Regions from separate parts of the Pelagibaculum spongiae genome, predicted to be linked through region 1. Evidence: predicted binding sites of a transcription regulator. Region 1 holds the regulator's gene; the other holds the start of a gene.
The links. The regulator LexA, encoded in region 1, represses DNA repair genes until DNA is damaged. The targets are predictions, from matches to a motif close to TACTGTNTANNTANACAGTA.
Positions count from the first base shown of each region.

Region 2: recN (DNA repair protein RecN) is a predicted target of LexA. The motif match lies at 2,677-2,696, and genes of this name have one in related genera.

Region 1 covers NZ_QDDL01000003.1:126,674-134,313, forward strand. The annotation lists gene DC094_RS09475 (DUF6172 family protein) at 1-376, opposite strand, end outside; gene thiI (tRNA uracil 4-sulfurtransferase ThiI) at 476-1,960, opposite strand; gene lexA (transcriptional repressor LexA) at 2,135-2,746, shown strand; gene rmf (ribosome modulation factor) at 2,921-3,094, opposite strand; gene DC094_RS09495 (hypothetical protein) at 3,290-5,002, opposite strand; gene DC094_RS09500 (tetratricopeptide repeat protein) at 5,082-5,987, opposite strand; gene DC094_RS09505 (PHA/PHB synthase family protein) at 5,989-7,640, opposite strand, start outside.
Region 2 covers NZ_QDDL01000001.1:667,266-674,905, forward strand. The annotation lists gene grpE (nucleotide exchange factor GrpE) at 1-355, opposite strand, end outside; gene DC094_RS02930 (NAD(+) kinase) at 518-1,408, shown strand; gene DC094_RS22990 (hypothetical protein) at 1,405-2,217, opposite strand; gene recN (DNA repair protein RecN) at 2,781-4,448, shown strand; gene fur (ferric iron uptake transcriptional regulator) at 4,728-5,144, shown strand; gene DC094_RS02950 (outer membrane protein assembly factor BamE) at 5,149-5,490, shown strand; gene DC094_RS02955 (alpha/beta hydrolase) at 5,623-6,759, opposite strand; gene DC094_RS02960 (hypothetical protein) at 7,376-7,640, opposite strand, start outside.

The sequences.
Region 1 (7,640 bases):
CCGGACTATCATCTTCAGCATCAACGTCACTTTCAAAAGCGCCTTGATCTTCTGATTGCGCAGTAAAGCCGCCTTCAAAAGAACCATGCTCTTGGCGAGGTTCACGAACTGCTGGATACGCCAGAATTTCTAAGTAGAAAGACTCTAGAGCCAACGACTCTACTTCATCGATACACTTGTTGATTGCCTTAAGATGGATCTCTTTTGCCTGCTCTTTATCATGACCGAACTTACAAGCGAACCCCCAATAATCTGCATCCGGTGGTAATTTTTTGTTGCGCTCGCGCTTGAGGTATTTTTTAACATCATGCTTAGCTGATTCGACCAAACGAGGATATTTAATTTTTTCATGGGTTAACTGAAATATTTTTTTCATAAATGCTCTGTAAAAACAATTCTTAATAGATAAACCAAAGCGAAAACCACTTCGACCTATAAAAAACAATGGCTAAAATCACTCAAATGTTAAAAGTGATTAGCTCTGTGGGCGAAACACATGAACATTTTCATGCCCCTGCTCTTTTAAATGCAAGGCATGTAATTGGCTCATTACGCCTTTTTCACAATAGAACAGATATTGCTTGGCCGGATCAAATTCGGTGACCTTGTTTTGAATATTGAAAAATGGAATTTCCAACAATTCAACACCCAATAACTCACCTTGGCCAGGTTCACTCACTAAGCTAGCGAATGACTTGGTTTCTATCTCATCTGGGTGGCGAATATCAACAATCACTGAACCTGCCAGTGCTTTTTGCTTCACTTCAACCTCAGGCTGCTCTTCAATATCTTTCAGCACATTATCGATTGACTGAACTACTGCATCTTCGATTGCCTTATCCAACACAGCAAAATCAAAGCGTTCTTCTTCAGCTTCAATTTTTGGCAAACGAGCACGCGTGGTTGGTTTTTTCGAAATCACACCACAATATTCAGGCATTTGACTGGCCATATCATGGGTGCCGATTTGACGAGAAATATCGATAATCTCTGGCTTGTCCATAGTCACTAATGGGCGTAGCACCAGTTTTTCAGAGACTCTCTCGATCACATTCAAGTTTGCTAAGGTTTGGCTGGACACTTGTGCGACCGATTCGCCGGTCACTATACAATCTAGCTTCAAACGATCTGCAATTTTATTGGCTGCCCGGTACATCATCCGCTTAAGGATCACACCCATTTGCGAATTTTCAACTCGAGTTAAAATCTCAGCGACTACACCTTCAAAAGGTACCGAAACAAACTTCACTCGATGCGAACTAGAGTACTTTTCCCATAATTGATGAGAAACCTGCTTAACACCAACTTCGTGAGCTCGGCCGCCAAGGTTGAAAAAGCAAAAATGCGTCTGCAAACCACGGCGGTTAACCAAATAACTGGCAACACCAGAATCAAAACCACCTGAAATCAGCGATAGCACAGCATCTTGAGTACCCAGCGGGAAACCACCCAAACCTGGCTGCTGCTGCTGAACCATAAAGCATTGCTGGCCAACAATTTCCATTTTGATCGTAATATCAGGTTTTTTCAGTTTAACACCAACCGCTTCGGTCAACTGATTTAAACCACCACCTACTTGGCGTTCAACATCAATGGAGCTAAAAGCGTGGTGATTACCAGTACGCTTCACCCGAAGGCAGAAGGTTTTTCCTTTGAGCACTTCGGTATAGTGCGGCAATGCAAGCTGCAAGATATCGTCGATGGTTTCAAAGTCATGCGGGAACACCCGCAGGAAACTTCCAATGCCTGGGGTGCAAGAAAGCACCTGCTCTGCGGCTTCCTGATGCTGTTCGACAACACCGTCAACATCGAGCCGATCCCAGTTACCAGAGACTTTGATTTCTGGGTCGATTCGCTTGAGCTGTACATTCAAATTGCTTTTCAGCTGTTGAATGAAACGCTTTCGAACCGGTTTACTTTTAATGGTTATCTCTGGAAATAGTTTGATCAGGTACTTCATGAATTATCCGCGGGCCTATGATTAGCCAATACAGGTGACAAGCAAGCGGGCGATTATAGCTAAAGCTGGGTCATGTCCCAAACTTCCCTTGATAAAAATAGACTCAACACAACTTTGCGCTCGACCCAACTACTGAATATAATAACAGCACTGTTTTAATACTCAGGTACCAACATGCTGAAGTTAACTCACAGGCAGCAGCAAATCCTTGATGTAATCAAGCAAAACCTTCAGCTGACTGGCTTCCCTCCAACCCGGGTTGAAATTGCCCAACATTTTGGTTTTCGTTCTGCCAATGCTGCAGAAGAACATTTAAAGGCTTTGGCTAAAAAAGGCGCTATCGAACTGTTGGCTGGCACATCTCGCGGCATTCGATTGTTGGGCGATCACCAACATGACCCAGACGAAACCTTACCATTAGTAGGCAAGGTTGCCGCAGGCCAGCCTATTTTGGCCGCTGAGCATGTCGAGCAAAGAATTCAAGTAAACCCTGGAGTATTTCGCTCAAAACCAGATTTTTTATTACGAGTAGAAGGCTTAAGCATGCAAGACATTGGCATTCTTGACGGTGACTTATTGGCAGTGCGCCAGGCTCAAACTGCACTCAATGGCCAAATTGTTGTCGCTCGTATTGAAGAAGATGTCACCGTAAAGCGATTTGAAAAAACCGGCAAGCAAATTTTACTGCACCCGGAAAACAAAGATTTCGATGTGATCAAGGTTTCCCCTAAAACCGCTTTTGCGATTGAAGGTATCGCAATTGGTGTGATCCGGGATTTCTCTTAATCGATTGAAGGTGTTTTTTAGGTTTACTAGTAGCGATAGGATAAATGATCTTATTGACAAGCTAAACTTCGAGCTAGTTAGAACAGAATAAGCAAAGCCACAGAAATCAAAAAGGCCGCATCTAGCGGCCTTTTTGGTTAAAAAATTAAGTTTTAATATTAAACAGTGACACCGTCACTCTAAACCATGAGATAGATTTTCTTTGGCTTGTCGCCATCCCACCATCCAGTTGTGTCGAACATTGACTGACCCAGCATACGGACAAGCTTCTTTGGACATACCGACCAAGCCTGCATGATACCCTTTACTCCAAGCTCTTTGCGTGCGATCCCGCTTATGTGTCTTCATGCTTTCCATTTCCTCCTCAGGGTTGGCATTAAACACGCATCAGGTCGTTTTGGTTTAGCTAGGTACAGCAATGTCACTTGTTATTGTTGTAGCGCTGGCAAACCACATTTACCCGATACAACTACCTCAAGGCAGCCTTTTAAAGTTAGACCAAACCTTGAGGTAGAAAAAACCGGCCAGCTATTGAGTGTTACATCATTTTAAAAATTTACGACGTCTCAAACAGACTGCCAACCAACCAGCAAAAATCATTAGCCCGCCTGCCGCGCCACCACCCGAATCATTTAGCGGCTTCTCCGGGACACACACTTGAGGTGCTGAAGGCGCAGTAGGGTCGTTGTCATTTGCACGGGTCAAACGAACGCTAAATACTTTGCCTTGTAAGCTGTCATCGGCTGCTGCAGTTGCCACAGCGGATGCATAAATCACTGGATTGCTACTATCGCCGACAATTTTATTGATGCCAGTAATCACAATTCCTTGGCTACAATCGATCAGATTCGATGCATCGAGCATGATTTCCACTGAATCGGTATTAACTACATCACTGCCAGCAGGAAAATATAAAAAGCCATGTCGCTCACTGCCGGTAGAAACTGAAGTTCTACGCACAACCGCGTTGCCACCGATAATACCGCTGTCACTAACCGCCGAAGCAGAAGAACTCAGATCTGTTTCAAGATAACCAAGACCTACCGCCGCTTCATTCGGGCTTGAGGTATCAAAGCTAATAGCTTCGGTCAATGTTGCAGAGACTTGGGAAGATCCTACGGCAATGCCGCCAGTATTTATTGCACTAAGACTGGTATCGTAATCTTCGTTATCTACCAGCGGCGCTACAATTCCGCTATCGCTATCGCCATCGGCTGCAATACCGGCAAAGGTCGTGCCGTGGCCATTTTGCGGATCTGTAGCATCAGTGATTCTAAACCAGAAGCCTCGTGCCCAACTTATGGTTGAATCACCCTCAGCACGAGAGAAATCTCCAACTCTGCCAACTACAACGGGTGCAGTACCGTCATCACTGACATCTAGTGCGAAGGAAAATTTATCCACATCATCAAACGCGATGGTTTGATAAGCACCTAAATCAAAAGCTTGGCGATTATTTGAGGGGTAAACTACTGCTCGTTGATGATCTGTAATCGTGCAATTGCTTAAAACATCAAGCAGACCACTATCATCCGCATCACTACAAGTCAGACTGCTTCTATCAACCGCTTCAAAATGACGAGACCAACCCACAATAACGCCGCCAGCATTAATCGCATTCGCCATGTTATCTTCATTACCCCAGCTCGTAAGAGTTGGCAATGCAGTGTTATTTAATTGCGCCCGAGTGGTTCGAGTAGCAGTATTTCTAATTGCTAGGCTCGGGCGAATCACCGCCTGCCCTGTTGGCCATTCACCTGCTGTCACATCAAAATGAGAATAACCGACTACTTCAATACCATTTGATGTATTGGCAATATCTCTGACAACATTTTCTACAAAATAACCTGTCGCTGCACTAGTTGCTTCAGTAATTGACAGGTCTGATGATTCAGCAGTTAATGGATCTTGAACTGCTGCAATAACCTCAACCCCTCTAACAGAGTCAGTCGTGAGTACGCCATTGAGCCCTCGAGCACAAAAAGCCGCTGTTGTAGTGAACTTAAAACGTACATCACGTGTTCGACAATTTCGAGATGCGGCACCATAAACTAGCCCAACCACCTGATCTGGTAGATTGTTTTGCACCAAAACACTATTAACTTGGAAGTTAAGGCCACCGTTACCTTTTTGAACGTCACTAAATTCGCTAGGAATTTGTAAAGGCTCAGCTTTGAAAACTGCAGCGTGGGCAGTCGCTGCTGCCATAGAAGTGATAAGCAATGAAGCTGGCACCAGCCATCCTGATTTGGACATAAACTCCTCAGAAAAATTAATCGCCGCATGCATGCGCAGCTTAGGGAGCTGTTATCTCAAATCGCTAAGCTTAAATCAATCAGGAAACCGGATAACGTTGACCGTAGATTACTTGTAATTGCTTGGCTTTTTCCTGTTGATCATCGGTCAAGCGATTAGATAGTAGAGAAATACCTTCCTGCGCTCTGGCATAGCCTCGCTCCAGTGCCAACAAATACAAAGCATTGGCTGATGAAAGATCGGTTGAACGACCTAATCCATAAATCATTAAACCCGCCAGACCAACCAATGCACGGCCATCACCTTGTCTGGCTGCACGGTCAAACCACAGCCAAGCCTTAAAATAATTTGGCTTATCTTTTTCAGGTTGCGAGTAGTAAATAGCCAGTTGATATTGTGAATCAGAATCTCCCGCTTCAGCGGCACGCAGCTTCCATTTTATGGCGCTTCGAACCAGCTTCGGATCCTTATTTTTTTCAAGAAGCTCAGACAATCTGGCCATTGCAGCCATATTGCCATTTTCGGCTAGTGCTTTTAGCCAAGCAAAGCCTTGTGCTCTAGATTTGGAATCTTTTCGTTTGAGTAGCAGCTGATATAGCTTTCGCGCAGCGGTTTGATCACCCTGCACTGCTGCCCGTTCTAACCAATATTGAAATTGCTTGACATCAACATCAACGCCGGTACCGGTTTCATACAAACCGGCCAAAACAACTTGAGCTTGTCGGTCGCCCATACTGGCCGCTTTAAAATACCAAGCGGCGGCAATTTGCAAATTCAAGTCAACACCTAAACCTGCCATATACGCCTTTGCCAGCATACGCATGGCAATCACATCGCCTGCTTTAGCATGATTAACCAAAGACGGCATAGCCCGCCGATAATCGTAAGCTTTATAAGCAGCTTGTGCTTCAGCTTGAGTCAACAACCCTTGCTGACAACCCACTGTCAAAAAACTCATCAAAATCAGGCAGGCCAGCCTTTTCATTTTATATTCGTCTCTTTACATAACTGCCTGGAGCAGCCTCCAGAGCTTTAAATTTTCCTGAACCAGGTATTCTGGCAGGTACTTTTTTACCGCGCTTTTCCGACGCCCAGATATCCCAATCGGTCCACCAAGAGCCTTCATTTTGCTGCGCATTTTCTAACCAATCATCTGGGCTGTCTGGTAATTCATCGCAAGTCTGAAAACCATACTTGTTATTTACTGGCGGATTGACGATACCAGCAATATGCCCCGAACCACCCAAAACAAATTTTACCGGACCCTGATGCAATTTGGCACCTGGGTAAGTCGACTGCCATTTGGCGATATGGTCATCGTGCGTCGACACAAAGTAAGCCGGAGTTTTAATCGTCGAAACATCAATTGCAACCCCTGCTAGCTCAACACCCTCTGAATCCTTAAAACAGTTTTCCATGTACATCTTTCGCAGATACCAAGTATGCATTTTTGCCGGCATATTGGTTGCATCTGAATTCCAGTAAAGCAGATCAAATGGGAAAGGCGTGTCACCACACAAGTAATTGGTGATGAAATAGCTCCAAATTAGATCATTCTCACGCAACATGTTGAAACTACCAGCCATTACACGGCCATTCATGTAGCCATCATCTGCTGCATTACTCTCAATTGAAGCCACCTGCTTCTCATCGATGAACACGCCTAGCTCGCCTGGATCACTAAAATCTATCAGCGTTGCCAAATAAGTAAGCGACTCCAGTTTATCCGCCTGACCCTTACTTTTTAACCAAGCGGCCGTTGCAGACAATAAAGTACCGCCGAGGCAATAACCGGTTGCCATCACTGGTTGGTCATTAGTGATTTGACGAATGGTATCAATCGCCGCCAAGGTGCCGTCAGTTAAATAATCATCAAAGGTTTTATCTTTGTGCTCAGCACCAGGATTAACCCATGAAATCATAAAAACGGTATAACCCTGATTCACTAGCCATTGCACGTAGGAATTTTTTGGTGACAAATCGAGGATGTAATATTTGTTAATCCACGGTGGAATAATCATTATCGGTTTTTGATAAACCGTTTTAGTGGTCGGTTTATATTGGATCAATTGCATCATGTCATTTTGAAAAACGACCGAACCTTCGGTAATGGCGACATTTTTGCCCAACTCAAACGCATCTAAGTCGGTCATGCGGATATCTAAACGACCGTTACCGCGCTCTAGATCTTGCAACATATGATCCAGACCACGAACTAGGTTTTCACCACGGCTTTCAATAGTGCGTTTTAAAACATCTGGATTGGTAGTAACAAAGTTGGTTGGCGACATGGCACCCACAAACTGGCGGGTGATAAATTCGAGCTTTTGGTGGTTCTTTTCATCCATTCCATCAACGGAATGAATCGATTTTTGAAAAAACTGCGATGTCAGCAAATAAGATTGTTTTATAAAATCAAATAGCGCGACTTCAGTCCATTCTTTGCCTTTAAAACGTCGGTCACCTTTTTTTGGCTCAACTACCGGCGAAGCTTGCTGGCCTATCATGCCAAACAACATATTGTGACAAAGCTGGGCGTAATTTTGCCAAAACTCTAACTGAGCATTTACCAACTTACTTGGGTCTTGAATCAGCTGTTCTGTCAGATCAAGGAAGGCACCGCCAATATTCATTACAT
Region 2 (7,640 bases), on a different contig from region 1:
TTGCCTTGTTGGCTTCATCGTCTTCGGCAATGCTTTCCAATGCTTTTTCAAGGCTATCGACTACTGGTAACAGCGAGCCAACAAACTTATCTAATGCAAACTTGTGCGCATTAGCAACATCACGCTCGGCGCGACGTTTGATATTTTCCATTTCAGCCTGGGCGCGTAATGCAAGATCCCAGTTTTCCTGTGCTTTCTTCTGCGCAGCCATTAATTGGCCCTGCAAATCTACTTCAGCTGACTCTGCCTGTTCGGCAACAGTTTCAACTTCTATTTCAGCTTCAACAACCTGTTCAGGCTGTTGCGCTTCATTCTCGATAGACTGCTCTTGCTGAGCCTCTGTCTTGTCGTTCATGGGGTCACCAATATCTAGAATATAAAGTCGACAATTCACTGACAGGCTATATGGGGATCAGCAGATTTGATTCAAGGGTTTTTCTTTGCAGTTTATGAATCTCTTCTGTTTTAGTGCCTTTTTACCCCATAATGCGATGAGTCACTTCAGTCAGGATCCGTCATGCAGTCAGTTAGCCAGGTCGGCGTAATCGGTAAGTTTCGCAATCAGGAAGCATTAGATACTGTCAGCGCACTTTGCCAGCACCTAAAAGCCAGAGGTATCAGTGTGATTCTGGAAGCAGTGACTGCTGCGGCACTCCAGGAACATGGCTTTGAAAATACTGAAAACTATCTCACCAGCTCCCGAGAAGAAATGGGCCAACAAGCCCAATTAGTTCTAGTGGTTGGTGGTGATGGCAGTTTGTTAAATGCCGCTCGCGCCCTATCGGTTCATAATGTGCCAGTAATGGGCATCAACCGCGGCCGATTAGGTTTTCTCACTGATATTCACCCTGATGACATGTTTTCACTGGTCGATCAGGTGCTAGATGGTAAATACGTTGAAGAGCAGCGCTTTTTAATTGAATGCCAAGTGATACGTAACGGTGAAAAGGTTGGCGAAGGGCGAGCACTTAACGACATCGTGCTGCACCTTGGCAAAATCTTGCGAATGATCGAGTTTGAAGTCACCGTCGATGATCACTTCGTTTATCGCCAACGCGCCGATGGGATTATTGTTGCCACGCCTACTGGCTCCACCGCTTACGCATTATCCGCTGGCGGACCGATTATGCACCCGACCATTGATGCAATTTCATTAGTGCCAATGAATGCTCATACCTTAAATAGTCGACCGATTGTGATTCCCGGCGACAGTCAAATTGAATTACTAATTACCGACAACAATGAAACCAGCCCGCAATTAAGCTGCGATGGCCAAGTGCATTTGCCTTTAGCACCCGGTGATCGCGTGTTAATTAAAAAGCAGGCTAATCGGTTAAAGCTCATTCACCCGCATGATCAGAATTACTTTCAAGTACTTCGCAGTAAATTGCAGTGGAATAACAATTAATAGAGAGCTTCCTTGCTCTTATTCTTTGATCTTTGTAATTTAATGCAATAAGTCATCAACGCACTAGGCGTCCAGATCAAATTATGACTGGCACGCCAACCTGCACGCTGATCACCGCCTCCTGCAGCTAATACTCGATGAACAACCGTGGCACAATTCTTCCTAAAAAGCCGATAATGTGCACCTGGCTTACTTCGAATTGCTTGCCATTCAGTTGCCATCGCTTGCTCATCTAGCCCATCAATATTAACCTGCCACGGCAAACGGTCTGAAAAATCAGGTCTAGCATGAAAAGATTTGTCTAAATTAGATAAAGCCATTTCTTTCTTTGCTTTAATACTATTCATAACAGTGGCAATAAATGCCGCTTCATTTTCGTTATGGCCACGCTCAAACCAATTATCAATATATTGCTCTGACACTCCCATCGCAGTATGCAACATATTCTCATGAAACATATTCACCACCATTTCTTCTGAAAACCCTTCAGATGAAAATTGACGCAAAATCATTGATAGGTCATTTATTTTTTTATTTCTAGGTCGCGTTTTCTCTTTTTTAAAATCATCTTCCGCTGAAAAGTGACTCGCCCGCGCCTTCACCCCAGGCAAAACATGAGAATGACCAATAGTATGATCAGGCCACCAACAAACGTACTTTCCTGTATCGAGGTGGCCCCCAATCTGCATCGCTGCATGACCAACAGTTCCAACATGCCGCATCATATTGGAAAGCGCATTCCCTGAAAAAACGCTCTTAGAAGCCCCTTTCGGTAACCACAAATATACCGTACAACTTTGGTTCATCATTCCACTCACGATTTAAAAATAAACAAAGCAATACAATGTGTTTTGTTTATAAAAACTTCATATATTATATAAATAACAAATCAAGTGCTAACAACCAAGGGCAAGGGCAAGGGTTAAAACATTTTTTTCTGAAACAACCGCTAGTACCACAAAAAAAACTTTCAAAAAAATCAAAAATTTATTGTTGTGAGTAATATTTTCGCCCTCCTGCGCAAACCATTAGAAATGACCAACCAAGGAACAAGGAACAAGGAACAAGGAACAAGGAACAAGGAACAAGGAACAAGGAACAAGGAACAAGGAACAAGGAACAAGGAACAAGGCATCAACTTTATTAGCATATTGTTTTTACTATAAAAATTACTCGGAATCTTGATTGAATAATTCAGGAATTATTTCAACACGTTTTTTTAGCTCTCCTTTAGCTACTTAGACATAATAATTTACCTTCCATTACGATACTGTATATTTACACAGTCTTATTCCTGTGCTACAAAACAACTGATCATTTATACAGTCTTGGCGAACTTGTATCCCGCCGCACCGATTTGAGCTTGAACACCATGCTAAAGCTACTCAACATTCAAAACTTTGCGATTATCGACCATCTGGAACTGGACCTTCAACCAGGCTTAACCGTTCTAACCGGCGAGACAGGTGCTGGCAAATCTATTTTGTTAGATGCCCTAACACTGGCATGCGGCGGCCGGCTAGAACAAAACCCGGTGCGGCCCGGTGCTGAAAAAGCAGAGATTTGCGCCAGCTTTGAATTGCAGCAACTACCAGAAGCAATGCAATGGCTCAAAGACAATGAAATGGATAGCGACCACGAATGTGTACTGCGAAGAGTCATCACCCCGGAAGGTCGTTCTCGCAGTTGGATTAATGGCAGCCTGCTGCCGTTAGCCAAGGTTCGTGATTTTTCCCGCTATCTGCTCGATATCCACGGCCAGCATCAACACTACTTGCTACTCAAGCGCGAAGCCCAATCAGAATTGCTCGACCATAGCGGCAAATTATTGCCTCAACTGCAACTGGTTGAGCAGGCTTGGAGTAATTGGCAATCGCAGCTCAAACAACTCAAAGCGCTGCAAAATAGCATTCAAACTCGCGGTCAAAGAATTGAATTTCTTAATTTTCAATTGGTAGATTTCAACCAACTTCAATTGCAAACCGATGAAATTGCACAATTGGAACAAGAACAAAAAAAACTATCCAGCGTCAGCATGCTCGCCACCACTGCAAAAAGTTGCGGCCAACAACTCGATAGCAGCCAACGCAGTTTAGTTAACGAAATTGAACGTCTGCAGGCACAGCTAGAGCCGTTAAAGGCAACCGAAACCCAGTTTGAGCCGATTTGCCAAATGCTAGATAGCGCACATATTCAGCTAGCCGAAGCGGCCAGCGAGCTCAATCACTACAGTCAAAGCTGCAACCTAGACCCGCAAAGGCTGAAATTTGTTGACCAACGTTTATCTGAAATTTACAGTTTGGCCAAACGGCACCGCTGTGCACCGGAGCTATTAAATGAAATTCAGCAGCAATTAAATGATGAATTAATACAACTAGAGCAAGTGGATTTAAATTGTGAACAGCTCGCTGAGCAAATTGCCGCGCTAGAACAGCATTACATGCTACAAGCACAGCAACTTAGCCAGTCGCGGCAGGCCACTGCCGAACAACTATCTCGCAAAGTCAGCCGCATGATGGGTAAGTTAGATTTAGCCAAGGGCCAGTTCGCAGTCGCTCTAGAAGCAAAACCTGCCGGACCGAGTGGTTTAGAGCAGGCAGAATTTCTTTGCACCACCAACCCCGGCCAACCGATGGGTCCCATCAGCAAAATTGCTTCTGGCGGCGAGCTATCTCGAATTAGCTTGGCGCTACAAGTCAGCACCATCGATTCACGCAGCCACACCACGCTAGGCTTTGATGAAGTCGATGTGGGTATTGGCGGTGCCACGGCCGAAACGGTTGGTGAGCTGTTACAAGAATTAGGCAAACAGCAACAAGTGCTTTGCATCACCCACCAGCCACAAGTTGCCAGTCGCGGTGATCAGCATTTGAAAATTTCCAAGCGAAGTGATCAGAAAAATACCTACAGCCGTTTCGATAGCCTTTCCTCCCAACAAAGAATTGAGGAAATAGCCCGCATGCTAGGCGGTCGAAAAATAACCCGCCAAGGCCTTCAACATGCGACGACTTTGCTAGAAGATGCGCTACGAAGTGAATAAAAGCGATATAGTTGTAACCAATCCCTACTTGGCGATAACTATTGATAACACTACAAAATAGACAATTTGCACGCCCACTGTCAGTAAATTGGTCTGTCAGCTAAGGCCTATTGGCTGTTAGAGTGCCTTTCATGCAGAAAACTGCCGCGACAAACGGAGTTTGATAACTGCATTTAGTTGCAACTTGGCACTATTCTTTTAATCACCTATCATGGCGCTCTAATGTGTGATTTGTCTGACTACTCGCACCCAGTAGCATCAGGACCAGAATTCAAGAGGATTGTTTTGGAAAATCAGGAACTGAAAAAGGCCGGACTCAAAGTGACCCTGCCAAGAGTCAAGATTCTGCAGATCCTTGAGACTACCGAGCAAAGACATGTCAGCGCCGAAGATGTCTACAAGGCACTTCTGGAAGCTGGCGAAGATGTCGGTCTGGCCACGGTATATCGAGTATTAACCCAGTTTGAAAATGCCGGACTCGTACTGCGCCACAATTTTGATGGTGGCCACTCGGTGTTTGAACTATCTCGCGGTGGGCACCATGACCATATGGTCTGCCTGGAAACTAACCGGGTAGTAGAATTTCACAGCGAAGAGATCGAGCGAATCCAGAAAGAACTTGCTGAAGCGGAAGGCTTTGAGCTAATCGATCACAATCTGGTGTTGTACGTTCGTCCAAAAGTTTCCAAGGAGTAGCGCCATGCGCCAGCTGATGTTGCCACTGGCTATGGCACTTACCCTCGGCCTTAGCGGCTGTAGTTGGGTTGACTCACTGATTTATACGGTCGACATTCGCCAGGGCACTTTGCCACCGACTGACAAGATCGAGCAACTCAAGCAAGGCATGACCCCTGAACAGGTCAACTATCTGCTTGGCAGCCCAAGCTTCCGTTCAATGGAAGACTCAGGGCATTGGGAATACGTTTACAGCTTGACCAGTGAACGCCAGCCAAATCAATACAGTCGCCTGACATTACATTTCAAAAATGGCCAGTTGCATATAATTGATCGTAGCAAGGTAGATAGTTCAGCCAAGCTATAAGTTAGATGCAAGCTTCAAATCAGTTTGCCCCCTTAGCCCGATTTTTTTCAGACTAAGAGGGCGAACTGCTATCTGGAGATTGGTTTTGAGGTTGTGCTTAACACCAACCAATCACAACGTTTTGAATTTAATCTATGCCGGATATAAATTTCCATCGCCCACTTTCTCTGCCGGCAAATTTTCAGATTTAACCTCAACCCAACCCGCTTGCTCGATAATCTCGAAAAAACTCAAATAAAGCATTCTGGCAAAGCCTTCATCTTCCCGAAAAACCTGTCTGGTATTTGGCAATCGCTGAATTAACGTTTCGGCATAACAGGCTGCTACAGGATCGGCATTACCATAGGCGATATAACAAGGCGACTTAATGTCTTCCAGAGGAATCTGCCAGTCAGCATGCACTAATAAAATATCCCGAATTAGCGCTGAAACACCTTGTCGATTATTCTCAATTGCTTCAATCAATGCAAAATCACGAACATCTTCTCGCAATAAAATTTGCGCATCGAATGGATTGAATAACTTACTAGTGTGCTGCAATGCCTTTTGCCAGTCATTGGCAAAATCACGTAATTGAAATGACATCAACCGCTCACTGACTTTTGGGAAATAACGAATTAACCTCGGCATCATTCTAAAGTATCCCGGCGCACCCTTAATTGTGTGCTCAGCAATATTCGGCGCAAAGCCTTCTAGTAATAAAACTCGATTAACGATATCCGAACACAGCCAAGCCGCACTCAATGCATAGGCACCACCGGCCACCACACCAATTACATCGACTTTTTTCAACTGCAAATGCTCGACCAGTGCTCGAAAATCTGCCGCGAAATCAGTAATTTTTTGATACGGCGCACCATTAGATAAACCGACCCCACCTCGCTCAGGAACAATCAATCTAATTTGGTATTTTTCTAGCAAAGGTAAATGCAATGGCACGCCGTAACGGCAGCTTAACGATGCATGACAGAGCACCATCGGCCTGCCATTTTTTGGCCCATATTCTCGATAGGAAATATTTTTTTCCGGTAATTTCACCAGACCATCTTTGCCATACTGCATGACTATTTTTTTGGCATCGGTCACCTGCAGCGGCGCATTGAGCACCAAAGAAATTAAATCGGCCTGACGGCTAACACCGGTTTTAACAAAGATTGCTTTTAAATAACCACGAATGGTGCGCGACTTGCTACTGCGCTGCTCGGCAATTTCATCGATGGTTTGCCCAGTCGCTAACCTGCAGGTGATATCAGCTTCAACCGGGGTCAAACCATATAATTGCTTAAGCCGCTGGATCGGTCAGCGCATCCATTAACTGAATGAAAGCACCTTGTTCAATCGCGGTTTTATAGATCAGTGGGATCAATTGCGCATGATTCATTATTATTACTATGCCCAAAGTAATTGGAGATGCTGGTAGGCCGCAAGAGAGCGAAGCCCCACGAGCTTAGGGTTGTAAATGATTGGGGTGAGCGAAAGCAGCCAACTCCCTAGCACCCTCAAATACGAAGGGTATATACCTGCACTTCATAATGCTTTTGATTTTGCAGCAATTCTGAGCGAATAAAATAACCGATTAATGTGATCAAATCGGCACTCTTCAAGAGATCCCCCTCAGGTGAGGGGAAATACTTTTAGCATAACTCCGTATTATCTGCAGCAAAAAGCATTAGCCAAACGAGCACCCCCAAACCACCTCAAGGTGCAAGGTTTCGCTCGAAGTGGTTTGGATATAATTATGCAGTTAAATCGACAGTTTATTTTGTTTGTAACTTTGGTTATTGGGTTAAACGGATGCGACCTAAGCAGTGTGATTGAACCTCAATTACCTTCTCAAGCATATAACGAACAAACACGTCATCAGCTGGCCATTTCGATGCAGCACTCAGACCCGTATCGGTTGCGCACCTTCAGCAACATGGCCAGCGATAGCTGCAACTGAATCAGATATATTATCTGTCGATTGCAATAACAGTGTTTCAGCTTCGGCGTTAATCCCTTGTGACCAGATTTTTAATTTGGCGTTTAATCTGGCCTGAAGTTTTGCCGACGTCAGCACAAAACTTGGCTCGATCATGCTCACTGCTGCATGCCCTTGCAATAAATCTTTAGCCGGTCTGTTACTGAATACAGGCTTACCTTCACAGTCC